2 regions of the Streptococcus sp. ALY_211 genome follow, and region 1 is predicted to be linked to the other one. Evidence: predicted binding sites of a transcription regulator. Region 1 holds the regulator's gene; the other holds the start of a gene.
The links. The regulator HrcA, encoded in region 1, represses chaperone genes, less so after heat shock. The targets are predictions, from matches to a motif close to TTAGCACTCNNNNNNNNNGAGTGCTAA.

Region 1 (15,028 bases):
GAGTGTTAGAGGAAATGGGATTGGAGACAGTAGGGACTCATGGGACAACGGCTGCTTTGGCCTTGCTGAATGATCAGGTTAAAAAAGGTGGTGTTATGGCTTGTAACCAAGTTGGTGGTTTATCGGGTGCTTTTATTCCTGTGTCTGAAGATGAGGGAATGATCGCTGCCGTCCAAAATGGATCGCTTAATCTCGAAAAGTTAGAGGCCATGACAGCTATTTGTTCTGTGGGATTGGACATGATTGCTATTCCAGAGGATACCCCAGCTGAGACTATTGCTGCTATGATTGCTGATGAAGCTGCTATTGGTGTGATTAATATGAAGACAACCGCTGTTCGAATTATTCCACAGGGTAAAGAAGGCGATATGATTGAGTTTGGTGGTTTGCTTGGTTCGGCTCCAGTGATGCCTATCAATAAAAATTCCTCTGTTGAATTTATCTCACGTGGAGGACAAATTCCTGCTCCTATTCATAGTTTTAAAAACTAATAGTGTTATGACATCTGTCTTAATGGGCAGGTGTTTTATTCGACCTAAATTTGATATAATAAACAAAATAACTAAAGAAGGTTTTACTATGGTTAAAACAAGATTATTTATAGCAAGACATGGAAAAACTATGTTTAATACGATTGGGCGTGCTCAAGGTTGGTCTGATACTCCGCTTACTCAAGAAGGGGAGCAAGGGATACATGAACTTGGACGGGGACTTAAGCTTGCTGGTGAGTCATTTGTTGCTGCTTATTCTAGTGACAGTGGTCGAACGATACAAACTATGGAGATTGTTCTGGAGGAATTAGGTCAAGAAAGTATTCCCTATAAGAGAGACAAGAGAATCCGTGAGTGGTGCTTTGGCAGTCTAGACGGTGGTTATGATGCCGAGTTATTTCATGGTGTCATGCCTCGGGTTTCTGACAAGCCTATGGAAGATATGACTTATGAGGAGATGGCTGAAGCTATTGTTGATGTTGATACGGCAGGCTGGGCTCAACCGTGGCCGGTTCTCAAGAATAGAATCTTAGAGGGTTTTATAAGTATAGCGAATGAGGTGTCTTCTAATGGAGGCGGAGATGTGATTGTTGTCAGTCATGGCATGACCATTGCTACTTTAATTTATTTGCTTGATCCTAGTAGCCCCCGTATTGCCTTGGATAATGGTAGTGTCTCGGTACTATCCTATGAAAATGGTCGCTTTACGATTGATGCTATAGGTGATATGAGTTATCGCCAGCAGGGACGCTTGGATAGAGAAAGGACAAGCTCATGCTGAAGAAGCGTGGTCGTTTAGCTATTGTCTTTTTAGTTCTTGGGAGCCTCTTAGTTTTATGTTTGGTTTTTGGGGGGCGGAATAAGCCTGTTTCGCTTTCTACTGGTTCTTCTAAACCTTCGTCTCAATCTGGTGGGGCACAGATGTTAGCAAAGGCTGATGATTGGGAATTGATTCTGGTCAATAGAAAGCATATGACTAAGGAATTGAATCCTGAACTTGCTTGGGTTGAAAATGTTCAAGTGGATGCGCGTATTAAAAGCGATGTTGAATCGTTTTTGGCAGCAGCTAGACGGATAGACGAGAAGGAACATTTGATATCGGGTTACCGAAGCGTTAGTTATCAGGAGGGCTTGTTCAATAGTTATGTTGAGCAGGAGCAGCTTGATCATCCATCTTGGACACATGATCAAGCTGTAAAAAAGGTGCAGACCTATTCACAGCCATCTGGAGCTAGTGAGCATCAGACGGGATTAGCTATCGATATATCTACTGTTGATAGTCTCAACAGCAGCGATCCTGCTACGGTAGAGCGTCTCAGAAAAATAGCTCCTAAATATGGCTTTGTTTTGCGGTTTGATAAGAGTAAGTCCGAGATCACTGGTGTAGGGTATGAGGACTGGCATTTTCGATATGTCGGTAAAGATTCTGCTGAGTATATGGAAAAGCACAAGCTTAGTTTAGAGGAGTATGTTGAACAGTTATCTTAATAATGAGGAGAAGATAATATGAGGACAAGGATGAAGCCACCAGTGTTTCTGACGATTCTTGGTGTGGTTCTTTTAAGTCTAATTGTATTGTTGAGCTTGAATGTCAAGCCGAAATCAATAGACACTAAAGTAAAAACAGCTTACAGTAAGCGAGAATTTATTACCCAAATAGCTCCTATGGCTAAAGAGTTATCGGATAATTATGGGGTTGATGCTTCTGTGATTATTGCCCAAGCAGCTCAAGGGTCTGATTTTGGGACAAATTTGTTGTCGGTTCGCTATCATAATGTGATGAGAACGGTCGCAGAGCCAGGGGAAGCTAAGGTTGTTTTATCAGCACAGTCTTATGAATCTAACCATTGGAAGAAAGTTAAGCAACCCTATGCTGTTTACAGGAGTTGGGAGGATAGTCTACAGGACTACCTACAGAGTTTAAGCTCCAATAGGGATTATAAGTCTCTTTATAAAATGTTAGCGACTTCGAATGATTACTTGCAGTCGGCGCAGGCCTTACAGCATTATGGATTTAGCACAGATCCCGACTATGGCGTTCAGCTGGTAAAGATTATCGAAGATTACAACTTGACACGCTATGATAAAAATTAGCACTCTTTTTAAAAGAGTGCTAATTTTTTAGCCTTTTTGCTTGACATCCCCTTATAGAAGGGTATAATGGAATCATAAGTTAGCACTCGGGTGATGGGAGTGCTAAACTATCAGGGGAGGGGTCGGTATGATTACACAGCGGCAAAATGATATTTTAGCTATGATTGTGCATTTATTTACTCAGACTCACGAACCTGTGGGGTCAAAGGTGTTACAAAATTATATCTCGTCTAGCAGTGCTACTATTCGAAATGATATGGCAGCGCTGGAAGAGGTTGGCTTGCTGGAAAAAGCGCACACTTCGAGTGGCCGCTTGCCTAGTAGGCAGGGGTTTCAATATTATGTGAATCATCTATTGAGCTTGGAACCTTTAGAAGAATCGGAGCTTTATGATTTAGTAGGTGCCTTTGATTTCGAATTTTTTAAATTAGATGATCTTTTACAAAAGGCAAGTGATATCTTATCTGATGTAACTGGTTATACGGCGATTACTTTAGATGTGGAGCCAAAGAATCAGCGGTTAACATCCTTTGATATTGTTAAGCTTGGTCAGCATGATGCTTTGGCTGTTATGACCTTTGATCATTCTAATACGGTGACTAGTCAGTTTGCCATCCCTAAAAATTTTTTGGATGAAGATTTGCAAATTTTTACTAGCCTGGTCAGAGAGCGCTTGTTAGAGCGATCGGTGATGGAAATTCATTATCGGATATTGACAGAGATTCCTCAAATTGTTCAACGTTATTTTAAGATCACAGATAATGTCTTGGAATTGTTTGAGCATATCTTTAAGGAAATGTTTGTTGAAAAGCTGTTTATATCAGGAAAGGAGAGAATTCTTCAATTTTCAGATATTGAGCGCTATCGCTTGTTAGATCATCATCAGGAATTAGCCTTGGATATCAGACAGCACTTGGATGATTCACAAGCCTATGCTATTAGTCTAGCTCAGGAAGGTCAAGCTGGTCTGGAAGCTATTAGCCGGGTCTCTTATAAATTTTTGATCCCCTATAGAGGTTTTGGCAGTATTAGTCTTTTGGGTCCTGTGACACTTGATTACCAGTACTCCTTAGAGATTCTGAGGGTGGTCGGTCAGATCCTGACTCTCAAGCTGGCAGATTTTTATCGCTATTTAAATAGTAATCACTATGAAGTCCATTAGAGGAGGTTTTATGTCAGAAGATATTAAAAAAGAAAATGAAGCAGTTGCGGAAGAAGAAATTTCTGAAACAGAAGAAACTATACAGGAGCAAGAGTCAGTCGATTCAGAAGTTGAGGAAGTTGCTGCAGACCCATCCGAACTTGAGCAGGCCCAAGCCAAAGCAGAAGAATTTGAAAATAAATTCTTGCGTGCTCATGCTGAGATGCAGAATATTCAGCGTCGCGCCAACGAAGAGCGCCAGCAGCTGCAGAAGTACCGCTCGCAAGATTTGGCTAAGGGCATTCTACCTAGTCTCGATAATCTTGAGCGGGCCTTAGCAGTTGAGGGGTTAACTGATGATGTTAAAAAGGGTCTTGAAATGGTACAAGAAAGCCTGATCCAAGCTCTTAAAGAAGAGGGTGTAGAGGAAGTTGCAGTTGATAGTTTTGATCACAACTTCCATATGGCTGTTCAAACTTTACCAGCTGATGAGGAACATCCTGCAGAGAGCATTGCAGAAGTCTTCCAAAAGGGTTATAAACTGCACGATCGCCTGCTTCGTCCAGCCATGGTTGTGGTATATAACTAGTCAATAATGATGGGTATTAAAACATCTCATCATTATACGGCAACATTGCCTGGACTTCTTACTATCTCACGCTGTAACTATGCGATGATGGCTAATCAATAAGATTGAACTAATTGTGTCCGAGATGACCTTAAACTATTATCATAAAAGTAAAAATAATATTAAAAGAGGAAAAAGAGATGTCTAAAATTATTGGTATTGACTTAGGAACAACAAACTCGGCAGTTGCCGTTCTTGAAGGAACTGAAAGTAAAATTATCGCTAATCCAGAAGGTAACCGTACAACGCCTTCTGTTGTATCTTTTAAAAATGGTGAAATTATTGTCGGTGATGCTGCTAAGCGTCAAGCTGTGACTAATCCAGAAACCATTATTTCTATTAAATCTAAAATGGGAACATCTGAGAAAGTCTCAGCAAATGGTAAAGAATATACGCCACAAGAAATTTCAGCAATGATTCTTCAATACCTTAAAGGGTATGCTGAAGATTACCTTGGTGAAAAAGTTGAAAAAGCTGTTATTACAGTTCCTGCTTACTTCAACGATGCCCAACGTCAAGCAACCAAAGACGCTGGTAAAATTGCTGGTCTTGAAGTAGAGCGTATCGTCAACGAACCAACTGCTGCGGCCCTTGCTTACGGTCTTGATAAGCAAGATAAAGATGAAAAAATCTTGGTATTTGACCTTGGTGGTGGTACTTTCGACGTATCAATCCTTGAATTGGGAGATGGTGTCTTTGATGTATTAGCTACTGCTGGTGATAATAAACTCGGTGGGGATGACTTTGACCAAAAGATTATTGATTTCTTGGTAGATGAATTCAAGAAAGAAAATGGCATTGATCTTTCTACTGATAATATGGCTTTGCAACGCTTGAAAGATGCTGCTGAAAAGGCTAAAAAAGATCTATCGGGTGTAACGCAAACACAAATTAGCTTGCCTTTCATCACTGCTGGTGAAGCAGGTCCTCTTCACTTGGAAGTATCATTGACCCGTGCTAAGTTTGATGATTTGACTCGTGATCTGGTTGAGCGCACTAAGACTCCTGTTCGCCAAGCCTTGTCTGACGCTGACTTGACTCTGGCAGAAATCGATGAAGTTATCTTGGTCGGTGGTTCAACGCGTATTCCTGCTGTTGTTGAAGCAGTTAAGGCTGAAACTGGTAAAGAACCAAATAAATCTGTGAATCCTGACGAAGTTGTTGCTATGGGTGCTGCTATTCAAGGTGGAGTTATCACTGGTGATGTTAAGGATGTCGTTCTTCTTGATGTTACACCGTTGTCACTCGGTATCGAAACTATGGGTGGTGTCTTCACGAAGTTGATTGATCGCAACACAACCATCCCAACTTCTAAGTCACAAGTCTTCTCAACTGCTGCTGATAATCAACCCGCTGTTGATATTCATGTCCTTCAAGGGGAACGCCCAATGGCTGCAGATAATAAAACGCTTGGACGTTTCCAATTGACTGATATTCCAGCAGCTCCTCGTGGTGTGCCACAAATCGAAGTGACATTCGATATCGATAAAAACGGTATTGTATCTGTTAAGGCTAAAGACCTTGGTACGCAAAAAGAACAACACATCGTTATCAAATCAAATGACGGTCTTTCTGAAGACGAAATTGAACGTATGATGAAAGATGCAGAAGCTAATGCGGATGCTGATGCTAAGCGTAAGGAAGAAGTTGATCTTCGTAACGAAGTTGACCAAGCGATCTTTGCAACAGAAAAGACTATTAAAGAAACTGAAGGCAAAGGCTTTGATGCTGAGCGTGATGCTGCTCAATCAGCTCTCGACGACTTGAAGAAAGCCCAAGAAGATAATAATCTTGACGATATGAAGGCTAAACTCGAAGCCCTCAATGAGAAAGCACAAGCTCTTGCTGTTAAAATGTACGAGCAAGCTGCAGCTGAGCAACAAGCAGCTGGTGCAGATGGCACAGCTGATGCTGGTTCATCAGATAAGGGCGGAGACGATGTCGTAGACGGTGAGTTTACAGAGAAGTAAAAACCTTCGGGGAAGGTTTTTAGCCCCTGAGCTTAGAAACTAGAAGCGAAGGGTTCAGGACCGAAGGATTATTTTATCCCGAGTTTGAAAAAGCATTTAATATCGAAATGCTTTTCAAGCGTCGTAAGATAGTCAGCAGTAGGTCTTAAGAGTAGTAAGGATAAAAGCCAATCACAGAGGTTGCAAGCCGGCCTCTGTTTTTGGGTAGTAGCGTCAGTGCAAAAAGATAGATTTTCATAGGATGTAAATATCTGTTGTCAAATCTCCTATTTTGGCGGTGTCCATCAAACGCCTTTAATATCATAACGAAAGGAATTGAACCCGCCCTAAAAGCCGTGTGAAAAAAGACAAATTGTCTAGAAAATCAGGGTTTTCTGCCAATTTTCTATTTTCACTTTGCTTTTTACGGGCTTGGTATCTTATATGAACAATACAGAATATTATGATCGTCTGGGGGTGTCTAAGGACGCCAGTCAAGACGAGATAAAAAAAGCTTATCGCAAGATGTCTAAAAAATATCACCCAGATATCAATAAGGAACCTGGGGCTGAGCAAAAATATAAGGAAGTTCAAGAAGCCTATGAAACCTTGAGTGATGAGCAAAAACGTGCTGCCTATGACCAGTATGGTCCAGATGGTGCCAATGCTGGTTTTGGCGGTGGCGGTTTTGGTGGCTTTGATGGCGCTGGTTTCGGTGGCTTTGAAGACATCTTTTCGAGCATTTTTGGTGGCGGTGCTAATCGTAACCCTAATGCACCACGTCAAGGTGATGATCTCCAGTACCGTTTGAACTTGGATTTTGAAGAGGCAGTTTTTGGTACTGAAAAGGATGTTACCTACAATCGTGAAACAGAATGTCATACCTGTCATGGATCTGGAGCTAAGCCAGGTAGCAGTCCTGTAACTTGTAGCCGCTGTCACGGTCAAGGTGTGATCACGGTTGATACCCAAACACCGCTTGGTCGTATGCGCCGTCAAATCACTTGTGATGTCTGCCATGGTAGTGGTAAAGAGATCAAAGATCCTTGTCAAACTTGTCAAGGTTCAGGCCATGAGAGCCAAGCTCATAAGGTATCTGTCAAGGTGCCAGCAGGTGTTGAAACGGGTCAGCAAATCCGTTTGGCTGGTCAAGGAGAAGCAGGAACCAATGGTGGTCTTTACGGTGATTTATTCGTCATCATTAATGTTCTCCCTAGTCAAAAATTTGAGCGTGATGGTTCTACTATTTACTATACTTTGAATATCAGTTTTGCTCAGGCAGCTCTTGGTGATGTCGTTGAGGTTCCGACTGTCCATGGTGATGTTGAAATGACGATTCCAGAAGGGACACAGACGGGTAAAACCTTCCGTTTGAAAGGTAAGGGAGCACCTCGATTGCGTGGCGGCGGTCAAGGAGATCAACATGTAACGATCAATGTCGTGACACCAACTAAATTAAATGATGCTCAACGTCAGGCTCTAAAAGAATTGGCTAAGGCTAGTGGCGAAGAGGAAATTCATCCTAAAAAGAAGGGCTTCTTTGATAAAATGAAGGATGCTTTTGAAACAGATTAGATAGACAAAGAGGGGCGTTGGCCTCTCTTTTGTTTGGATAAAAACTATAGGGGGACAGTTTTGAGATTTGTCCCTAGTCAGTTGATCTGTCTGATGTTAAAATGATGTCATGGTAAGGTATAAAGCAGTCATTTCATACGATGGCACATTGTTTGCAGGGTTTCAACGACAAAGCTCAGAGCGTTCGGTACAAGAAGAACTAGAAAAAACCTTGACTCGTCTAAATAGTGGCAGTTCGGTTTTGGTTCATGGAGCAGGTCGTACAGATAGTGGCGTCCATGCTTATGGTCAGGTAATTCATTTTGATCTGCCCCAGCGGCGTGACGAAGAACGCTTGCGTTTTGCTTTGGATACACAATCGCCAGAGGATATTGATGTGGTGAGTATTGAACAGGTATCTGATGACTTTCATGCACGTTACAATAAGCACAGTAAAACGTATGAGTTTTTAGTTGATGTCGGTCGTCCTAAAAATCCTATGATGAGAGCCTATGCAACCCATTTCCCTTATCCAGTAGATCTGGATCTCATGCAAGAAGCGATTAAGGATCTGATAGGTACTCACGATTTTACAGGATTTACTGCATCGGGGACATCTGTGGAAAACAAGGTCAGAACCATAACACAAGCTAATGTGGTTTGTGATCCTAAGACTGGTTTTCTTGTTTTTACCTTTTCAGGTAATGGTTTTCTCTACAAGCAGGTCCGCAATATGGTTGGGACCTTGCTTAAGATTGGTAATGGACGTCTACCGGTCAGTCAGATTAAATTGGTTTTGGATTCTAAAGACCGTAATCTTGCTGGGCCAACGGCGGCTGGTAACGGCTTATATCTCAAGGAGGTTATCTACGATGACTAATGTATTAGCAATTTCAGGAAATGATATTTTTAGCGGTGGTGGTCTGCATGCTGATCTCAATACTTATCAAGCTAGTGGCTTGCATGGTTTTGTAGCGGTGACTTGTCTGACTGCAGTTACAGACAATGGTTTTGAAGTCTTTGCGACAGATTCGAAAATTTTTGCCCATCAGTTGACTAGCTTGAAAGATGTAGATTTTGCAGGGATTAAGTTGGGATTGCTTCCGAATGTTGATCTTGCGCAACAAGCTCTCAACTTTATAAAGGATCATCCTGGCATTCCAGTGGTGCTTGATCCGGTTTTGGTATGCAAGGAAAAACATGATATAGCTGTTAGTGATCTACGAGATGAACTGCTCAAATTTTTACCTTATGTCACTATTGTGACTCCAAATCTGGTTGAAGCGGAAATTCTCACTCAGATGACGATTGAAAGCGTTGATGATATGATAGTGGCAGCGAAAAAGTTATATGACCTTGGAGCTCAAGCTGTTGTGGTTAAAGGTGGAAAACGCTTGAATGAAAATAAGGCTATTGATGTCTATTATGATGGTCAAGGAAGTAAGATTTTAGAGGCATCTTTGCTAGAGGAAAATAATATTGGGGCAGGTTGTACATTTGCCTCTGCTATTGCAAGTCGTTTGGTTAAGGGGGCAATCCCTCAGGAAGCTGTAGAGGCTGCCAAGGCTTTTGTTCACCAAGCAATCAAGCATTCTGATCAATATGGAGTAAGGCAAGTCTATGACCAAGAATAATATTAGGACTTTAACAAGATTAGCTATTTTAATAGCTTTAGCAGTGGTTTTAGGACGTGTAGGGCAAATTCCAACACCGACTGGCTTTTTGACTTTGGTTGATGCAGTTATTTTCTTCACAGCCTTTTCTTTTGGATCACCTCAAGGAGCTATTGTAGGTGGCGGCAGCGCCTTTTTGCTGGATCTGTTGTCAGGCTATCCTAATTGGATGCTGATTAGTTTGGTTGCTCACGGTGCCCAAGGTTATTTTGCTGGTTGGACTGGTATTAAGAGAGTCCTGGGATTGGTTTTGTCCAGTCTGTCTATGATTGGTATCTATTTTTTAGGAGGATGGTTCCTGTATGGATTGGGTGAGTCCTTGGCAGGTATTTGGAGCAACGTCTTCCAAAACTTTTTAGGTATGATTGTGGGGTATCTGGTTTATCAAGGGTACAAAAGGTCTGTTAAATCTTAGAATTGAGGGGAAAATGGATCTAAACTTATTAGAAGAGCAAACACGAGGTATTATTTGTGATATTTTAGAGCGGTCTGCTATTAAAGCAGGGCAAATTTTTGTCCTTGGCTTATCATCTAGTGAAGTAGCAGGTGGCAGGATTGGTCAAAATTCTAACCTTGAGATTGGCGAAGTTATTGTAAAAACAATCCTGGAAGAAACACAGAAGCGTGGCGTTCATCTGGCTGTACAGGGGTGTGAACATATTAACCGTGCTTTGGTTGTTGAGGAAACCCTTGCTGAGCAAAGGGAACTTGAAGTGGTCAATGTTCTTCCGACCATTCATGCAGGTGGCAGTGGTCAGTTGGCTGCTTTCAAGTTTATGGCTAATCCGGTTGAGGTGGAAGAGATCGTAGCTCATGCTGGATTAGATATTGGGGATACTTTTATTGGCATGCATGTTAAGCGTGTGCAGGTTCCTTTGGTACCATTGCAACGTGAGCTTGGTCGTGCTCATGTTACAGCTTTAGCCAGTCGTCCAAAATTGATCGGTGGGGCTAGAGCGCAGTATCAGGTAGATCCTATTCGAAAATCATAAAAACAGTCCTGACAAAAATGTCAGGACTGTTTTGGTGTGATCAAGTGGGCGCTTGGTGTGGGCAGATTCATTCCTGCTGCTAGCAGGGCTTCTTGGTATAGTCGGAAGAATTTAGAGTAGATTTGATACTGTTTTCCATTTTCTACGAAAATATCTATGCGAAAGACGAACTGACCATTAGTTGCTGTGAGAGGGCCTAAAATATTTGGCACACCGACAATTTCAGGAGTTTCTGGTACTTCTTTGGTGTTGACACTTTTGATGATTTCAGTAATTTTATCCAGGTTACTAGTAGCATAGATGGGGATATCGACTTGAGCTCGCATGTCCCCTCGAGATTGATTGCTGACGAGAAGGATCTGACGGTTTGGGATGAAGTGCAAGGTTCCATCAAAACCGCGAATTTCTGTTGTGCGAATGCCGACACTGGAGACAGTTCCTGAGATATTGTCTACCGTAACTGAATCACCAACATCGAACTGACGTTCAATCAGGATGAAAAAGCCATTGACTAAGTCAGATAGAAATCCCTGAGCACCGAGACCGATGGCTAAACCAGCAATACCAGCTCCTGCTAAAAGACTGGATACTGGTATACCGATGATGGCTAATATCCAGTAGATGAGTATAAAATAAAGAGAATAGTTCATAATATTGTGGAAGAGTTTGACCAGAGTCTTGCGTCTGCCATCATCTTTACCTAATAGCTTTGTTGACTTAACAAAGAACCGCTCAAAGATTAGATTAGCTAGGTATTTACCGATGAAAAAAAATATAAATAGTAGGGCCAAAGAGATAGCTTTGGATAAGAGGTTGACAGCGAGGTCTTCGAGTTTAAGAGAATTCCAATATTTTAATAAGATAGACATACATGAATCCTTTCTAGAGACTAGTCTAACAAAAAAATTGCTGAATGACTAAAGACATTTGGTCATTCTCTATGCGATAGAGAAAAAACTTTAAAATCACCTCAAAGTATGTTAGACTAAGGTGTATTACAATTTTAAGGAGAAAAAGATGTCTGTATCATTTGAAAACACAGCAACAAATCGTGGTGTGCTTACATTTACAATCAGTCAAGAACAAATCAAACCAGCCCTCGACGAAGCCTTTAATAAAGTAAAGAAAGATTTAAATGTGCCTGGTTTCCGTAAGGGTCATATTCCTCGTCCAGTATTTGATCAACGTTTTGGTGAGGAAGCTCTTTATCAAGATGCCTTAAATGCTATTGTGCCAACAGCTTATGATGCAGCGGTAGCTGAGAGTGGTCTAGATGTCGTTGCTCAACCTCAAATTAATGTTGAGTCGATGGAAAAAGGACAAGAATGGGTTATTAAAGCTGATGTTGTCACAAAACCAGAAGTGAAGTTGGGTGATTATAAAAATCTTGAGGTATCAGTAGACACTACTAAGGAAGTGACTGACCAAGAAATTGATGAGAAGATCGAACGTGAACGTAATAACTTAGCAGAATTAGCTATTAAAGATGATGCTGCTGAAAATGGTGATACTGTGGTTATCGATTTTGTTGGTACAGTTGACGGTGTTGAGTTTGATGGTGGTAAAGGTGATAACTTCTCTCTTGAGTTGGGTTCTGGCCAATTTATCCCTGGATTTGAAGATCAATTAGTAGGTTCAAAGGCTGGAGATCAAGTAGAGGTTAAGGTGACTTTCCCAGAAGATTATCAAGCTGAGGATCTTGCTGGTAAGGATGCTGTTTTTGCTACCACTGTTCATGAAGTCAAATCAAAAGAAGTTCCTGATCTTGATGATGAATTAGCCAAAGATATTGATGAAGAAGTGGAAACACTTGATGAATTAAAGGCTAAATATCGTAAAGAACTTGAGGCATCTAAAGAGATTGCTTATGATGATGCTGTTGAAGGTGCTGCTATTGAACTTGCAGTGGCTAATGCTACTATTGATGAATTACCTAATGAGATGGTTCACGAAGAAGTTCATCGTGCTATGAATGAATTCTTGAGCAATATGCAACAGCAAGGTATTTCTCCAGAAATGTATTACCAACTGACTGGTACATCGGAAGCAGATCTACATAACCAATATGAAGCAGATGCTGATCAACGTGTTCGTACTAATCTTGTTATTGAAGCTATTGCAAAAGCGGAAGGTTTTGATGCCACTGAGGAAGAGATCGAAAAGGAAATTACTGATCTAGCTTCAGAGTACAATATGGATGCGAATCAAGTGCGTTCATTATTGTCACCAGATATGCTTAAACACGATATTACTATGAAGAAAGCTATTGAAGCTATCACAAGTTCTGCAAAGGTGAAATAAGATTAAGTGAGAGGAGGCTGAGACAAAGGTTCTCAGCCTTATTTATTTGCTAGGCGCAGTGGTAGCTCAAACAGTTTGGGGAACTGTTGGAGGTTATCTAATCCCATGAACTTTGCTTATCTTATCCCCAACCTCCAAAGATCTGGAAGACCTTTGGAGCTATGCGGAGATGGGCTAAAAAGCTCTACCGGAGCTTTTTAATCGGGAAATAAAGCTTGCAAAGTAAGTGTCAAAATGCTCCGGTGGAGGATTTCTACCTAGGCCTAAAAATAAGAGAGCGAGGCAAATCAAAACCGTGATTTTCTTACGGTTTATTGATATTTGTTCTACTCTCCTTTTTTGTGCTATATTCCTAGTCATTGTCAAGTTTTCGAGAGTTTTGTTATAACAATATAGTTTGGGGATGTACGTATTCCTTTTTGACTTACGGACTAAAATACAGTAGAATATAAATCAACGATAAAATAAGGAGAACTGCCTTGGAATTAGAAGTATTTGCTGGACAAGAAAAAAGCGAATTATCAATGATTGAAGTAGCTCGTGCTATTTTGGAAACGCGTGGTCGTGATCACGAAATGTATTTCAGTGACTTGGTCAACGAAATTCAAACTTATCTTGGAAAATCTGACGCTGAGATCCGTCAAGCATTACCGTTCTTTTATTCAGATTTGAATACAGATGGTAGTTTTATTCCTCTCGGTGAAAATAAATGGGGCTTGCGTTCATGGTATGCTGTTGATGAAATTGACGAAGAGGTTATCACTTTAGAAGACAATGGCGAAGATGCTCCTAAGCGTAAGAAAAAACGTGTCAATGCTTTCATGGATGGCGATGAGGATGCTATCGATTACAATGATGATGATCCTGAAGATGAAGATAGTTTCACCCCGACAGATGTTGAGTATGACGAAGAGAATCCAGATGATGAAAAATCTGAGGTAGAATCTTACGATTCTGAGATTAACGAGATTATTCCTGAAGATGAAGTTGACGATGAAGAAGTCGTGGTCAATGAATCTGATGACGAAGACGAAGATGAAAGTGATAGTGAATCTGAATAATCTGATGGCTAGAGAGTCTGTGACGTTTTGTCATTGACAAAGATTTTGAGATACATTATACTATTTATCGGGCACCTCTTTTAGAGGTCGGAAAGCTCCCTACATGAATAGGGGGCTATTTTTTGTTTTTATGGCAAAAGGATAGCCACAGTAGCTAGTGAGAAGGATAAGGAGTATCTATGACAAAATACATTTTTGTAACCGGCGGTGTTGTTTCTTCTATCGGTAAAGGTATTGTTGCTGCCAGTCTTGGGCGTTTGCTGAAAAATCGTGGACTTAAAGTCACCATCCAAAAATTTGATCCTTATATCAACATAGATCCTGGTACTATGAGTCCTTATCAGCATGGTGAAGTATATGTGACAGATGATGGTGCTGAAACCGACCTGGATCTGGGGCATTATGAGCGCTTTATCGATATTAATCTAAATAAGTATTCTAATGTGACGACTGGTAAAATCTATAGTGAGGTTCTTCGTAAGGAGCGTAAAGGGGAGTATCTCGGAGCAACTGTTCAGGTTATTCCACATATTACAGATGCTCTAAAAGAAAAAATCAAACGTGCTGCCACAACAACGGATTCAGATGTTATCATTACAGAGGTTGGTGGTACAGTAGGAGATATTGAAAGTCTTCCTTTCTTAGAAGCTCTGCGGCAAATGAAGGCAGATGTTGGTTCTGATAATGTTATGTATATCCATACAACCCTGCTTCCTTACCTTAAGGCTGCAGGTGAGATGAAAACAAAGCCAACGCAACACTCTGTGAAGGAACTGCGTGGACTAGGTATTCAGCCTAATATGTTGGTTATTAGGACTGAGCAGCCTGTAGAACAAGGCGTTAAGAATAAACTAGCTCAGTTTTGTGATGTTAATCCTGAGGCAGTTATTGAATCACGTGATGTTGAACACATTTATCAAGTGCCACTTAACATGCAAGCTCAAGGTATGGACCAAATTGTCTGTGACCACCTCAAGATCGATGCACCACAAGCTGATATGAGTGAATGGTCAGCTATGGTTGATAAGGTTCTTAACCTCAAGAAAACCACTAAGATTGCTTTGGTTGGTAAATATGTGGAATTGCCTGATGCTTACTTGTCAGTTGTTGAAGCACTTAAGCACTCAGGTTATGTTAATGACTC
Region 2 (15,028 bases), on a different contig from region 1:
GTTTTGAATAACATAATCGGAGAGTTTTAATTCTCCTTCTCGGCATTCATCAAGAACGATAATCGTGAGTTCTTCAAAGCTAATCTTTTGACTCAATAGATCATTATCAACGTAGGTATGCAGGGTATTAACGAATCCCGAACTGATGAAATAATCCATGATAAAGCGTCTCTTATCACGTTCACTACCAGTGATATAAACACCTCTATTAGGCTTACTCTCAATTTTTAGATGATAGGGAGTAAATTTTTCCCGAATTTTTTTAAAATCACTGGACAAGGTTGAACGGCTGACATAGAGCTCATCAGCTAAATCATCAAAGTAAATTTCATTTTGCTCAAAAAGAAGTTTATTGAGCAAATAGTTGTAACGGTCGTTGATATCAGAGACTTCCCTATAAGGAAGCTGGGAGAGATTGAGATGCTGCTCCTCCAAAAAATCAGATAATTCTTCATCATCTAAAATATCCAATTTATAGCCATGTCCCTGCTTTGAGGTCAACTCTAACCTAGGGTAGGCAGATAGCTTATCCACTAAGGATTTGTAGTAGGTCCGAATCGTTCTATCTGAACACTCAAGTTGATCAGCCAATTCTTGACTGGTTGTATAGTGATCCTTGTTTTTAATAAGAATCTGGAGAATTTGTCTTTCACGTTTGTTCAGCATGAGACACTCTCCTCTCACTAAATTTAGATATTTTCCTTAACCAAGGCTGCCATTTTCTCAATCCCCATTGGAATAGGGATATAGGCTTGTGGTGGAATTTGAACAATAGGCTTGTTCTTTTTAGCAGCAGCATCTGCCAACTGCTTGAAATTCATTTTTGTCTGAGGGCTGACCAGATAGAGGTCGTATTTATCTGCTTCAATACGTTTTTGACCCTCTGGCACACCAACGGCATCCATTTCAATGTCTTCTCCCTGTTCTTGCAACATGGTCATTGTCTTTTTAGCGATCATGGAAGAAGACATACCACCTGCACAGATAATCAAAGCTTGTTTTGCCATAAGATAAGACTCCTTTATTAGTTTATTTCTATTTTTATTATATAATAGCGCTTTCAATATGTGCATGGCTACTTTTTCCGTATCCTAGCGGAAAATCTCTCTATTGATACGGAAACTATGGAAATCTATTTCTTTAAAATTTCCGCAAAAAAGACCAACCTTTTCAGTTGGTCTTTTGCCTTTATAATAAGTCCACTTAAACAACCTGCCGGTAAGTGATGATAACGTTTTTGAGCTTAAGCTGATATTCTTGCATGATTAACTGCCGCAATTTAACATCATTGATGGTTGATGCAACGACAAAACCATCTGGCGTTTCATATTTTATGGATAGAACATTCATCAGATTGGCATTTTGGCGAATATCCGGCTTATCAGTTTCCTTAAAACTAATGAAGTATGTGCTCGTCAGCTTGCCATTTTTCCCCTGATAGGTCGGCGTGGTTATTCTTTTTCTTACCCACAACACAAGGTAAACCATTAGGACTAGTATAGCAATGGCAAGTAAGCTATTCAAAATAGTATGCCACATAAACATCACCCTTCCTTCTCTGACTATTTTTAGAAGCCATTCAGATGGATTAGTATTAGATTTAATAACGCATCTAGCAGACTATAAGTGTTCTCCATTTGAAGCAATGACCTCTTTATACCAGTTGAATGATTGCTTAGGTGAACGGGCATAGGTTCCTGTGCCATCATCATGTTTGTCCACATAAATAAAACCATAGCGCTTGCGCATTTCACCTGTTCCTGCAGATACAAGGTCGATACAACCCCAAGGTGTGTAGCCCATGAGGTCAACACCGTCTTCATCAACAGCCTTAATCATCTGTTCAATATGGGCTTTTAGGTAATCAATCCGATAATCATCATGCACCATGCCATCCTCTGCCACTTGATCAATAGCGCCAAAACCATTTTCTACAATAAAGAGCGGCAGGTGATACATATCAGTAAACCAGTTGAGAGCATAACGCAGGCCTTCAGGATCAATCTGCCAGTCCCATTCAGATGCTTTAACGTAGTTATTTTTGACCAAGTCTTCTGTTTCCAAATAGTCATAATGTGGGTTATTTGGACGGTGACTGTCAATGGCAAAGGACATGTAGTAGCTAAAGCCGATATAATCAACGGTTCCAGCTAATAAGTCTTTCTTATCTTCTTCAGTCACATCAACATCAATGCCTTTACGTTCCCAGTATTTTAGGATGTGTTCTGGATAATAGCCATGCACATGTACATCAGCAAAGTAATAACGCTTTTGCATGGCTTTTTGCGCCATCAAAACATCAGATGGCTTACAGGTTGCCGGATAGATAGGGCACATAGCAATCATGCAGCCAATCTGCAAGTCAGGATTAATCTCATGACCAATCTTGACCGCACGCGCAGACGCTACCAATTCATAGTGGGCTGCCCTGTACATAATAGCTTCACGGTCATCGCCTTCTTTATAGACAATACCTGAATTAGTAAAAGGTGCAAAATCTTCTTGATAATTGGCTTGGTTGTTGATTTCATTGAAGGTCATCCAATATTTAACCTTGTCTTTATAACGACGGAAACAAACTTCTGCAAAGCGAACAAAGAAATCAATAACCTTGCGGTTGGTAAAGCCACCATATTCAGTAACCAGATGATAAGGCAACTCAAAATGCGACAGAGTCACCACAGGCTCTATGCCATATTTGAGACATTCATCAAAGAGGTCATCATAAAACTGCAGGCCTGCTTCATTGGGCTCAGTTTCATCCCCATTTGGAAAGATGCGGGTCCAAGCAATAGACGTCCGAAAACATTTAAAGCCCATTTCTGCGAAGAGTTTGATATCTTCCTTGTAGCGGTGATAAAAATCAATGGCCTCATGATTAGGGTAGTATTTACCTTCAATCACACCATCAGTAATCTCACGTGGAACACCATGGCGACCTGCTGTCATGACATCAGCAACGGAGACGCCTTTACCGCCTTCTTGCCAGCCACCTTCCAGTTGATGGGCTGCTACTGCACCACCCCATAAAAAATCTTTTGGTAATCTAGACATTTTTCCCTCCTGATACTAAAAACTTTGTTAGGCGGAGGTCCCATAACGGTTACCTCTGCCATTTCATCTCAATTATAGGAGGAAAAAGTAAGAATGACCATATATATTTTTTCCTCACTTATAAGGAAATTTATGTTTTTTTCTGCTCTATAAAAAGAGTCTGAAGCAAAAGCTCCAAACTCTTTGATAGTGTTTTACAGTTACTGGACTAGCACAGAGAACTTTTTGCCCACTCACTCTTATAGTTCTGCGATTTGATAAAGCTCTACTTCAGCTGCTGTTTCTGAGCCAAACATATTGATCATAATTTTGACCTTGTTGTTTTCAATCTCAGTAACACGTCCTTCTTGTCCCATAAAGGCTCCGTCAATGATTTGAACAACATCACCAACCTTAATATTGGTATCAATGACATCGACTGTTTGTCCCATCGATAGAAGGATGGCACGGATTTCCTCCTCCAAAAGAGGTGTTGGTTTTGAGCGGTTACCATGAGAGCCTACAAAACCAGTGACATTTGGTGTATTACGGACAACAAACCAGGCTTCATCCGTCATGACCATCTCAACAAGAACGTAGCCAGGGAAACGATTTTCTTCGATTTCCTTGGTTTGTCCATTTTTTTCAACATTGACTGTCTGAGTCGGTATCTCGACACGTAGGATATTTTCTGTCATATTGTAAGTCTGCGCACGTTGCAAAAGATTTTCTTTTACTTTATTTTCGTAACCTGAGTAGGTTTGAAGGACAAACCAGCCCTTATCAAATGAGTCTAACATTGGCATTTCCTTTCATAATAAAAAAGCCTTTTAGGGCTTTCTTTTTTCTTTGCCACCATTATAACATAGATTGGTCTTTTTTACATTTTTAATTTTCTTAAAAAATGGTATAATGCTACAGTATGTATCAAAGAGAACCAGCTGTAGACTCAGCTGCCGCTCTAAGATCCAGCTCAAAGCTATAAGCTATATAACTTTTTGAGTAGATTTTGTTTGTTTTACAAGGAGACTATAGAGATGATGAATGAAAAAGAATGGGTTGAGTTTTTCGAACTGATCAACGGTCGTAAACCTAGTCCTGCTGATTTTGAACAGGGAAGACTTGCTGGGGAGTTTACACCGGATGCTCAGTCAAACTCGCAAACAGCACCTATCCAGGAAGCTGAGACCCCAGCACCTGCAAGCCCTGAAATGACACAGCCTGCTGCCCAAGCACCAGCAGAGCCTGTCAGTCCTGCCAACACACCCGTATCTCCACAGGTCAATCCCAATCCTGCAGTTTCTAATCCAGGAGCTGCCCCACAGGTATTTGCTACTAACCAGCAGGCAAACCCTAATATGACCTTTCAGTCAGCACCTGCGCCTAAAGCTCCTAATAAGTTTATGAGTTTCTTCAAAAAGAAACCTGGTAAAAAAGGCTGGCCTTTATGGCTCAATCTTACCCTGACTGCTGTTGTGGTTATCCTTATGATCTTTCTGGGTATCTTTGCCTCCAGAAGTCAAAGAAAAGCAGATGTTCAGAACATCAGTGGTGATTGGCAATTAAAAGAGGCTTCTATCTACAAGGATGATGATTGGGACAGCTTCTATAAAAATGGTAGTATTAATACTGAAGATGAAGATGACTATGACTATCTCGAAGCTAACTTCTATGTGACGGAAGATAATGACACCTTGAAGTTTTATGGCGGTTATGATGTATCAGAATTTCTTGATGAACTAGGTGATTACTATGATGAGTCTGATACTGTTTCAGAACTTAAAAAGCTAGATCCAACATTCGTAACCCCTTATTTCTCTGTTCCTAGCCACCCTAGCTTGGAGATGACCATCCACTCTGAGGATCATAGTCTCGGTGTTCGTGCTGATGACAATGATTACAAGGAGTATCTCCCTCTCTATGTTTACGCTAAGGAAGAATCAGATGCGGATGCTTACGATGGCGATATCGAAGAACTAGAGGCAAAATATTTTATGATAGACGGTGATTTGACTATCGTCTACTACGAAGATGATGATCCGGTCTATATGGAACGTTATGAGGCTTTATCTAAGTCTAATGCTAATAAAATTAAAAAAGATGCAAAAGATCACAGTAGATCATTTTCAGACTGGGAAAAAGGACCTACTACCGGTGATAGCGATAGCGACGACTCTATATCAGACAAAGAACGCAGTGCTTTCCAAGCCGGATAAGCTTACCCATTACTAAAAAACAACCACTCGATAAAATCGGGTGGTTGTTTTAGTTCTCTTATCGATAAAGAAAAGCCCTAGAAAGATTGAACAAACTAGGGCTTTTAGTCATTTTTAAAACGGTAAGTTAATATTGGTTAATAGATAGTCCATGGCAAATCGTAAACCGAAATCAAAGGCATATATGATTGCCGTAAAGAAAGCCGTATACTCAATAACAGCTATAAAATCAATCCAACGTTGCTTTGGCGATGGCCAGTTCGTCTCTTCTAAAATCTGAAAAATTCCAGCAATAAATTTCACGGTATCTCCCCTTTATGTGTCCCTCAGTTATCAGCGCGTTTCCTTGTGCAGGGTATAGCGCTGACAATGCTTACAATATTTATTGACTTCTAAGCGTCTTGGTTTTGGAGTGCTGCTCACGCTGATCGAGTAATTACGGGACCCACACTCTGAGCAGGCCAAGCTTGCTTTTTTCTGCGCCATGACAACCTCCAATGTTTCTCTATCTCTCTAGAAAACCCTTAGTCAGAACCAATAGTTCCCTTTAAGCTTTTCCAGTAAAAGATATCTCAAGCTTTATCTTGTTTATTGTAGCATGAATGACCAAAGGGTGCAAGGGGGACAGTGCACTGCTGCTCTCACTAGTAGAGCTGAGTTAGGCTAGGTGCTAGCTAAACAAGCCGGTAAAACTGTCCCAAGCATCCTTGGCTTTATCGATTATTCCTGAGTCTTCCACAGCTTTACCAACCTTATCTTTGGCGTCATTAGCTGCATCACCGATACGGTCGACGATTCCTTTTGACTCTTGATTGTTTTCATTGCTATTTTGGCTATTAGGATCATAGGTCAGCTCTTGGCCGTCTGTCATATAAGCGTTCTGCTGTTTAAACTGAGTTCCCTTGGTATAAGGGAGAATATAGCTGGCTACCTGGCTAAACACGGCATCTGATGAGCTGTAATCGCCAACGATATAGTGATTTTTATCAGTATGTTCAAAGCCGACCCATTGAGCAATCACCACATCTGGTGTATAGCCGATCACCCATTCGTCACTGACCAAGTCCTTATTGAAATCAGTCTCTGTTGTCCCTGTTTTACCAGCCATAGTGTAGCCATAGGCATTAGCATTGACCGCTGTCCCATTAGAAAAGGTTCCTAGCATCATGCTGTTTAGCTTATCACTGACTGACTTGCTGATGACACGTGACGAAGCTGACTTGTACTCGACCAAGGGCTTACCAGACGCCGTCTCGATACGGGTAATAAAGTGACTTTCATTCATCACACCATTGTTGGCAAAGGTTGAGTAGGCTTGAGCCATTTCTAGAGGATTGGTCGTCACACTTCCTCCCAATGCTACTCCTAGATTCTTGGGAACCTTATCCATATTTAGGCCAAATTTCTTCCCATAGTCAAAGGCTGTGCTGACCCCCATCTCATTGAGCAGATAGACAGCAGGGATATTGTAGGAATTGGCCAAAGCTTGGTACATAGGCGTTGTTTCAGACTCATAGCCATTATAATTTTCAGGCGTATAGCCCTTATAGTCCCGTACTGTATTTGGCAAGTCTTCATCAATATCATAGCCTTCAGCTACGGCTGGTGAGTAGACCACTAGCGGTTTGATGGTTGAGCCGGGGCTACGTTGCGATTGTGTAGCATAGTTGTAAGAACGAAAGGTCGGGTCACTGACATCGCCGATACGTCCGACTAATCCACGGACTCCTCCGCTTGATGGATCTACAGCAACACTAGCTGACTGGGCTGTACTGCCATCGTAGACAGATGTTGGAAATAGGGAGGTCTGGGCATAGACAGTCTGCATTCCCTGTTGATAATTGGTATCTAATTCGGTATAGATCTTATATCCATTGTTTAGGATATCTTTTTCTGAGATGCCATATTTATTAATGGCTTCATTGACCACCGCATCAAAGTAAGATGGATAGTTGTACTCTTCAATTTTACCAGCATAATCGTCTGATAGCCGAGAATTCATGTCAACGGCTTGGAAACTCTTGGCATCGCCTTCTTTCAAATACCCAGCAGCTACCATATTTTGGAGGACGGTATCTCGCCGATTGGAAGCATTTTCCAAGGAGTTCAGAGGGTTATACATTTCTGGCCCTTTAAGCATCCCAGCTAGAGTGGCAGCTTCATCAGTCGTCAGATTAGCCGCACTGGTACCAAAGTACTTGTGACTGGCGTCTTCGACCCCCCATATTCCATTTCCGAAGTAGGCATTGTTCAGATACATGGTCAAGATCTGATTCTTATTGTATTTTTTATTGATTTCTACTGCTAGGAAAAATTCCTTGGCCTTACGTGTTACCGTTTGTTCTTGGCTGAGGTAGGCATTTTTGGCTAGCTGCTGGGTGATAGTGGATCCCCCACCGAACTTACCACCTGTCAAAACGGCCAAAAAGAAACGTTTGTAGTTAATACCACTATTTTTGTAGAAAGAGCGATCCTCAGTGGCTATGACCGCCTTTTCCAAATCATCAGAAATCTGATCTAACTCAACATAAGTTCCCTTATTTCCCATCAGATCCCCAGCTTTTTGACCATTTTTATCATAGATAACGGTTGAGGATTTGAGAGATTCTTGCAGATCAGAGACATTGGTTGTCTTTGCCAGATAAAAAAGATAGGCTGCAATAAAGAGCACCAGGGAGGTCAGAGCGATCACTAAAATTTTAGTGATCTGATAGCGTCTCCAGAAGCGTCGGATCCAAGACTGCCTGTCTGGGATGATCACCTTAAGAAAGGACAGCTTGGGGTGCTTATCAATAAATTTATCAAGGCGTGATTGGTGTTTATGGCTTTGACTGCGATGATAAGGACTTTCTTCGACTTGGAGTGACTCTAATCTTTGTGTCATACTCAGTTCATCACTGGGCTCCTGCTCAAGCGTTTTTTGTTCTTTGTTAAAAATTTTTTGGCCAAGAGTTTGGCTTATTTTTTTGATACGGTCTAAAAACTTCATAGCTTTATTATAGCAAGAAACTCCTGAAATCTAGGAGGAAAACCTCTTTTATGATAAAATCAGACCATGACTATGACAATTACCATTAAGCTGCCCGAGCATTTTAGAACCAGTACTGTCAAGGATTTGCTTGAATCGCATTGGCTGGTCCCTCGTAAGATCAGACATTTTCTACGAACCAAAAAGAACCTGCTAGTCAATCACTCTCCCATCAACTGGCAGAGTCCCGTCCAAGCAGGGGATGTTATTACTCTGCTGTTCGATGATGAAGACTATCCCCAAAAATCTATTCCGATGGGAGATCCAAAACTCATTGATGCCGTTTATGAAGACGAGCATCTCATTGTCGTCAATAAGCCTGAAGGAATGAAAACACATGGCAATGAGCCAAGAGAGATTGCTCTGCTCAATCATGTTTCTGCTTATGTCGGCAAGACCTGCTATGTCGTCCATCGTCTGGACAAGGAGACTAGCGGTCTGGTTCTCTTCGCTAAAAATCCTTTTGTCCTACCGATTCTTAATCGTCTGCTGGAAGATAAGAAAATTCGTCGTCAATACTGGGCATTGGTAGACGGAAACTTTAGGTCGGATTCTCTTAGCTATAAAGACTCAATTGGGCGCGATAGACATGATCGGCGCAAACGTATAGTCACCTCTAAGGGAGGACAGACAGCTATAACTCATGTCACCAAGTTAAAGTCTTTTAAGCACTGTACACTGGTCAACTGTCAGCTGGAGACTGGTCGTACCCACCAGATTCGTGTCCACCTTTCTTATCACGGTTATCCCTTAATTGGAGATCCTCTCTACCATCCTAATCCTTCCGGACGTCTGATGCTACATGCTCATGAGCTCACCTTTATCCATCCATTTACAGGAAAAACTATCGAGTGCTCTGTGACCTCTCAAAGCTTTGATCATCAATTACAGTCGCCTAGCCTGCTTTAAAGTCCGTTGCTTTGCGCAATTTCTTATGCTACAATGATTATGTTCAAATTAAACTTATTTTTAGGAGGAACTCTCATTGTCTCGTGTACAATTAAAAACACTGGCTAAGCAAAAATTAGCTGGAAATTGGGGCTGGGCTGCCCTGGTAACCTTGGTCAATTCCGCTATTGCCTTGGTGTTGAGTATCATTACCAGTGGATTTGGTGGTATCATTAATATTTGGCTAACTGCTAGCTTGATGTTGGCTCTGTTGCATTTAGTAGACCAGCGTAAAGAAGATAATGTCTTTAGTGCAGCATTTACTGGCTTTACCGAAGGACGTGCAAGTGCTATTTTGTTAACATGTCTTCTTAAAGCAGTCTTTCTCTTTCTTTGGGGTTTATTGCTGGCCGTCCCTGCTATGATCAAAACTTATTCTTACGCTATGTCTAACTATATTGTCGATGATTTGGTCAGTCAAGGACGTCAAGTTGCTCCTACGGAGGCTATTACTAAATCACGTCAGTTGATGGACGGTCATAAGTTCGAATTATTTGTCCTGGATCTTAGCTTCTTGGGCTGGGCACTATTAGCCTTATTAACATTAGGAATTGGAAATCTTTGGTTGTCTCCTTACATTTATGCGACACGTGCGGAATTCTACCGTAAGCTAGTTCAAGAAAAGCCTGGTATCGTTACCGCTAATTTTTAATGTTCTAGTCTATTAAAAAGTGTTCTGGATAAAAGTCTAAATCCGTTAGCATTATTCGCTCATAAAAAAGAGCAGCGTTTCATCGCTGCTCTTTTTTGTCTTTTCTGACTGATGATATTCTATTACATCATGCCACCCATCATACCTGGGTCCATGGCAGGAGCGCTAGAACCTGCTGATTCTTCTGGATGATCAGCCACAACAGCTTCTGTTGTCAAGATTAGACTAGCTACTGAGGCTGCGTTTTGGAGGGCAGAGCGACTAACTTTGACAGGGTCAATAATACCTGCTTCAACCATGTCTACCCAGCTTCCATCAGCAGCGTTGAAGCCTGTTCCAAGCTCACTGCTTTTCAATTTTTCAATAATGACAGATCCTTCGTAGCCAGCATTGCGGGCAATTTGGCGGACTGGTTCTTCCAAGGCACGCAGAACGATATTGCGTCCAGTGGCTTCATCACCATCAACCTCAATAGCCGCAACATTTTTAATGACATTGACAAGGGCTGTACCACCACCGGCTACAATCCCTTCTTCAACAGCGGCACGAGTGGCATTGAGGGCATCTTCGATGCGGAGTTTCATTTCTTTCAATTCGGTTTCAGTTGCTGCCCCGACCTTGATGACAGCAACACCACCAGAAAGTTTAGCCAGACGTTCTTGTAATTTTTCACGATCAAACTCTGACGTTGTGGTTGCTAATTGTGATTTAATCACATTAACACGATCAGCAATAGCTGAGGCTTGACCAGCTCCTTCAACGATAACTGTTGAATCTTTATCAATAGTCACTCTGGCTGCTTGACCTAGAGTAGCCATGCTAGCATCTTTGAGTTCAAGTCCAAGGTCTTCAGTGATCACTGTACCACCTGTCAAGATAGCAATGTCCTCCAGCATGGCCTTACGGCGATCACCAAATCCTGGTGCCTTCACTGCTACAACGTTGAAGGTTCCACGAATCTTGTTAAGAACAAGAGTCGGAAGCGCTTCTCCATCGACATCATCGGCAATGATCAAGAATGGACGATTGGTCTTAAGGACTTCTTCTAACAAGGGTAGGACTTCTTGAATATTTGAAATTTTCTTATCGGTAATCAAGATGTAAGGATTTTCAAGATCAGCGACCATTTTTTCGTTATCAGTTACCATGTATTGAGAAAGGTAACCACGGTCAAATTGCATCCCTTCAACAACATCTAACTCAGTTTCCATACCACGAGATTCCTCGATGGTGATGACACCGTCGTTGCCAACTTTTTCCATGGCTTCTGAGATGTATTCCCCAACCTTTTCGGAACGGGAAGAGACAGCTGCTACCTGAGCGATAGCCTCTTTGCCAGATACAGGCTGAGCATTAGTTTTCAAGCCTTCCACAGCTGCTGATACAGCCTTTTCAATCCCACGACGAATACCGATTGGATTAGCACCAGCTGTGACATTTTTAAGCCCTTCACGGACAATGGCTTGTGTCAAGACAGTCGCTGTTGTTGTTCCGTCTCCGGCAATATCATTGGTTTTTGAAGCAACTTCTGAAACCAATTTGGCTCCCATATTTTCAAAATGATCTTCTAATTCGATCTCTTTAGCAATAGTCACACCGTCGTTGGTAATTAAGGGTGACCCAAATGATTTTTCTAGTACGACATTGCGTCCCTTAGGGCCAAGCGTTACCTTGACAGTGTCAGCTAAAGCATCTACACCACGCACCATAGCAGAACGTGCATCTGATGAAAATTTAATATCTTTTGCCATAATGATTTACCTCTCTTATGTTTGAATTAGTCTATAATCGCCAAAATGTCTGCTTCACGAATGATAGTGACCTTATCGTCACCATCTTTAACTTCCAGACCTGAGCCGTTCTCAACCAATACGTTATCCCCTTGGGATACACTTGGAGCAATAAGCTCACCAGTCAATGTACGAGCACCCTGGCCAACTGTCAAGACCTTGGCTGCTTTTGCGGCTTCATGTGAACCACCGGCCAAGACAAAACCACTTGCCGTTGTTTCTTCTACTTCTTCAAATTTTACAACAATACGATCACCTAATGGTTTTAACATAATAGACCTCCAATATTTTTTAGCACTCTTATCTTTCGAGTGCTAATTACAGTTATTATTCTATCATTTGGTCAAAAATAGTCAAGAAAAAAGCCTTACTTTATTCTTGGCTTTTTTGATTATTCTTTGATCTGGGCGCTATCACACGATTTTGTCCAGAGCTGCCGCAATGCCATCATGATTATGATCCAGAGTAATATTGCCTATACGTTCCTTTAAGGCTTCAGGTGCATTACCCATGACAAAGGCCTGTCCTACTGTCTCCAGCATCTCTAAGTCATTATAGTTATCTCCAAAGGCAATGGTATCTTCCATAGCTACCTGATAATAGTCAGCAAACTCAGCTACTGCTTGTCCCTTGTCAATACCAGCAGCCATAATTTCAATTAGATGGGGTAGAGACTTGGCGATAGAAAGATTGGTGAATTCATCCTTTAAGATCTGCATGACCTTATCTGTCTTATCTACTGGACACATGACCAGAACCTTATGAGCTTCTGTTAAATTTGTCAGTTCAGATAGCTCTACTGGCGTTGATTTTAGACCAACGACATCTTCTTCCTTGGCAACCAGGCTGTGAGCTTGCTTGGAGGAATACCAATCTTGATAGGAGTAGATATTCCAAGCTAAATCACTCCCTATCTCCTCGATTTTTTGAGCCACTGAAATAGCTGTCGTCATCGCTAGTGAATGAGAGGCGATCGTTTGTTTATCGTCTGTCTGCAAAAGAGCACCATTGTAGGCGATGATAGGTGTGATCAAACCAAAGTCCTCGGTAATCGGTCGAATAGCTTCTGGCATACGGGCAGACACTGGGACAAATAAGAATCCCTTGTCGACACTAGCCTTGATACTTGCCTGAGTCTTTGGTGTTACGATATGGTCTTGATTTAAAAGTGTTCCATCAATATCACTGAAAATAATTGGCATTGCAACTCCTCCTTGTGCCTTATCAGGGCTAGTATAGCACATTGTGAAAAGGCTTTCAATTTGTTTTTATTTCTTTTCTCTATTTCAAAACAAAACAAGCACCCAATAAAAAGGGCACTTGCTTATTCATGTAATTTTTTTGAAAGATAGTTTTGGGATAGGAAAATAAAGACATTATTTAAGATAAGGTTAGAAGGGGAGTTCTTCCGATTCTAATACAAGGTCGGTCAAATCATTGTTTCCATTGTTCTCCCTCATGGCTCTTTGAGCTCTGCTCTCTAGGAGCTGGAAGGTTTGTCCTAGAACCTCGGTCACATAATGCGTTTGACCGTCTTTTTCATAGTGTCGCGTTCTTATTTCACCGTCAAGGGATAGAAGACTTCCCTTACTCGCATAGGCAACCAAAGTCTCTGCTAGCTTTCCCCAAAAGACGACGCTGATAAAGTCAGCTTGGCGCTCTCCATCCTGAGACTTGAAGCGCCGATTTACAGCTATCGTCATATGAGTGACGGAACGATCACTCGAGGTCTTAACTAGCTCTGGCTTGGCTACCAAACGACCGATGAGTACGACTTTGTTGTACATATTTTCACCTCCTACTTATCTATCCGTAATTTATTTTGAAAATAAGGATATTTTTTGAAAAAAATAAAAAAATCAGTAAAAACTGATTGATTTCTATAAGATTAGGCTATTGGGTTAATTACTCTTTTCGTAATCTCCGATTTTCTAATATGAGATGAGACTGCAATAAAGTCTGTCTGGATACATAAATTAGCATTCAAAAAGAGGGGATTAACACATTTAATTTAATTAACAGGGACTTAATTTTTCCAGTGCTTTTCTGGATCAAAGGCTTCTCCAACTAAGGCTGTATCTTCTAATTCGATGATGCCACGCTTTTGAGGCGCATTGGGTAAGGCCAGCTCACGTGGAGAGCACATCATCCCGTAGCTGTCTTCACCACGAAGCTTGCCTGGAAAAATCAAATTCCCACTTGGCATCATAGCACCTGGCAAGGCTACAATCGTTTTGAGACCAACCCCTGCATTAGGGGCACCTGCTACGATTTGCACCATTTTATCTGGTCCAATTTTGACTTGGCAAATATTGAGATGGTCGCTATCAGGATGCGCTGCCATTTCGGTGATCTGTCCCACCACAAAGACAGGAGATGGAGTCCCTTCAAGTCTTTCCTCAAAGCCTTCTTTTTCGAGCTCTTGATTGAGGATAGCCACGTCCTCATCCTTTGGGAAAACTTGACCATTGCCATCGATTGTGATGAGGCTAGATGCTTCAAAAATATTCCAAGCTAGGGTTTTCTCTGTCTCAGACTCAAAGATCCGTGCCACCTTACCTCTGCGCTCAACCTCACGCTTGAGTGCCTTTGTATCCTGAAGGATCACCATCAAGACATCACCAACTTGTTTTTTATTGTATGCAAAAATCATATCTTTTCTTCCTTTACTTTAGTCCGCTGAGGAACTGATTGATTTCTTCTTTGGTTTTTCTCAGTTTATTGACCAGACGGCCAATTTCCTTGCCATTTTCAAGGACTACTAGGCTAGGAATACCAAAAATATCCCACTGCTGAGCTACTGGCATAAAGGCATCACGATCTACCTGAATAAAGGTATAATCAGGATTAGCTGCCTCGATCTCAGGAAGAGCAGGATAGATAAACTGACAATCAGGGCACCAATCTGCCGTAAAAAGAAAAACGTATTTTCCCTCTTTTTCGACATAGGCCGCTAAGTCTTCTAAACTCTCTGGCTTAATCATGATCTTCCTCCTGATAGCTAATAGCACCTGCATCATAAATGAAGTCCAAAACGCGACCATCTTCAAAGACTAGACCGCCCTTTAGGAGATTGCCTTGGGAAGCATAGCTCTTGATAAAGAGGACTTGAATTGTTCCCATAGTTTCAAAATAGGTACGAATCTCTTGGAGTTGACGCTTAACTTTTTGAGTCTCCACCTGCTTGTGAAGATGATAGCCTAGAGCAGCCAGACCAGCTAGACCCACTAGAGCAGATGTTAGCACTAATTTTTTTGATTTCATGCCATCCATTTTAACACAAATGCAGGACTAAAGCGACCTGCAAGAAGATAAGTTGAATTGGACTTTAGTCGGAAAAATCAAGTCAGGTTTGTAATCA

Region 2: a site for HrcA is predicted at 11,959-11,985, ahead of groES (co-chaperone GroES). Genes of this name have one in related genera too.

What each region holds. Positions count from the first base shown of each region.
Region 1 is NZ_JBZFUN010000010.1:21,718-36,745, forward strand. Features, by position in the region: gene AC4HAJ_RS07595 (PFL family protein) at 1-491, shown strand, start outside; gene AC4HAJ_RS07600 (histidine phosphatase family protein) at 580-1,272, shown strand; gene AC4HAJ_RS07605 (M15 family metallopeptidase) at 1,266-1,979, shown strand; gene AC4HAJ_RS07610 (glycoside hydrolase family 73 protein) at 2,010-2,585, shown strand; gene hrcA (heat-inducible transcriptional repressor HrcA) at 2,713-3,747, shown strand; gene grpE (nucleotide exchange factor GrpE) at 3,758-4,315, shown strand; gene dnaK (molecular chaperone DnaK) at 4,495-6,324, shown strand; gene dnaJ (molecular chaperone DnaJ) at 6,748-7,878, shown strand; gene truA (tRNA pseudouridine(38-40) synthase TruA) at 7,988-8,737, shown strand; gene AC4HAJ_RS07640 (bifunctional hydroxymethylpyrimidine kinase/phosphomethylpyrimidine kinase) at 8,730-9,491, shown strand; gene AC4HAJ_RS07645 (ECF transporter S component) at 9,478-9,945, shown strand; gene AC4HAJ_RS07650 (TIGR01440 family protein) at 9,959-10,522, shown strand; gene AC4HAJ_RS07655 (mechanosensitive ion channel family protein) at 10,543-11,391, opposite strand; gene tig (trigger factor) at 11,540-12,823, shown strand; gene rpoE (DNA-directed RNA polymerase subunit delta) at 13,303-13,884, shown strand; gene pyrG (CTP synthase) at 14,064-15,028, shown strand, end outside.
Region 2 is NZ_JBZFUN010000002.1:78,085-93,112, forward strand. Features, by position in the region: gene AC4HAJ_RS02305 (BglG family transcription antiterminator) at 1-666, opposite strand, end outside; gene AC4HAJ_RS02310 (PTS cellobiose transporter subunit IIB) at 690-1,007, opposite strand; gene AC4HAJ_RS02315 (hypothetical protein) at 1,204-1,545, opposite strand; gene AC4HAJ_RS02320 (6-phospho-beta-glucosidase) at 1,621-3,054, opposite strand; gene nusG (transcription termination/antitermination protein NusG) at 3,294-3,833, opposite strand; gene AC4HAJ_RS02330 (hypothetical protein) at 4,071-5,249, shown strand; gene secE (preprotein translocase subunit SecE) at 5,364-5,552, opposite strand; gene rpmG (50S ribosomal protein L33) at 5,583-5,735, opposite strand; gene pbp2a (penicillin-binding protein PBP2A) at 5,920-8,238, opposite strand; gene AC4HAJ_RS02350 (RluA family pseudouridine synthase) at 8,311-9,186, shown strand; gene AC4HAJ_RS02355 (DUF975 family protein) at 9,263-9,877, shown strand; gene groL (chaperonin GroEL) at 10,000-11,628, opposite strand; gene groES (co-chaperone GroES) at 11,655-11,939, opposite strand; gene AC4HAJ_RS02370 (Cof-type HAD-IIB family hydrolase) at 12,081-12,869, opposite strand; gene AC4HAJ_RS02375 (single-stranded DNA-binding protein) at 13,059-13,454, opposite strand; gene ytpR (YtpR family tRNA-binding protein) at 13,694-14,320, opposite strand; gene AC4HAJ_RS02385 (thioredoxin family protein) at 14,334-14,651, opposite strand; gene AC4HAJ_RS02390 (DUF4651 domain-containing protein) at 14,644-14,931, opposite strand.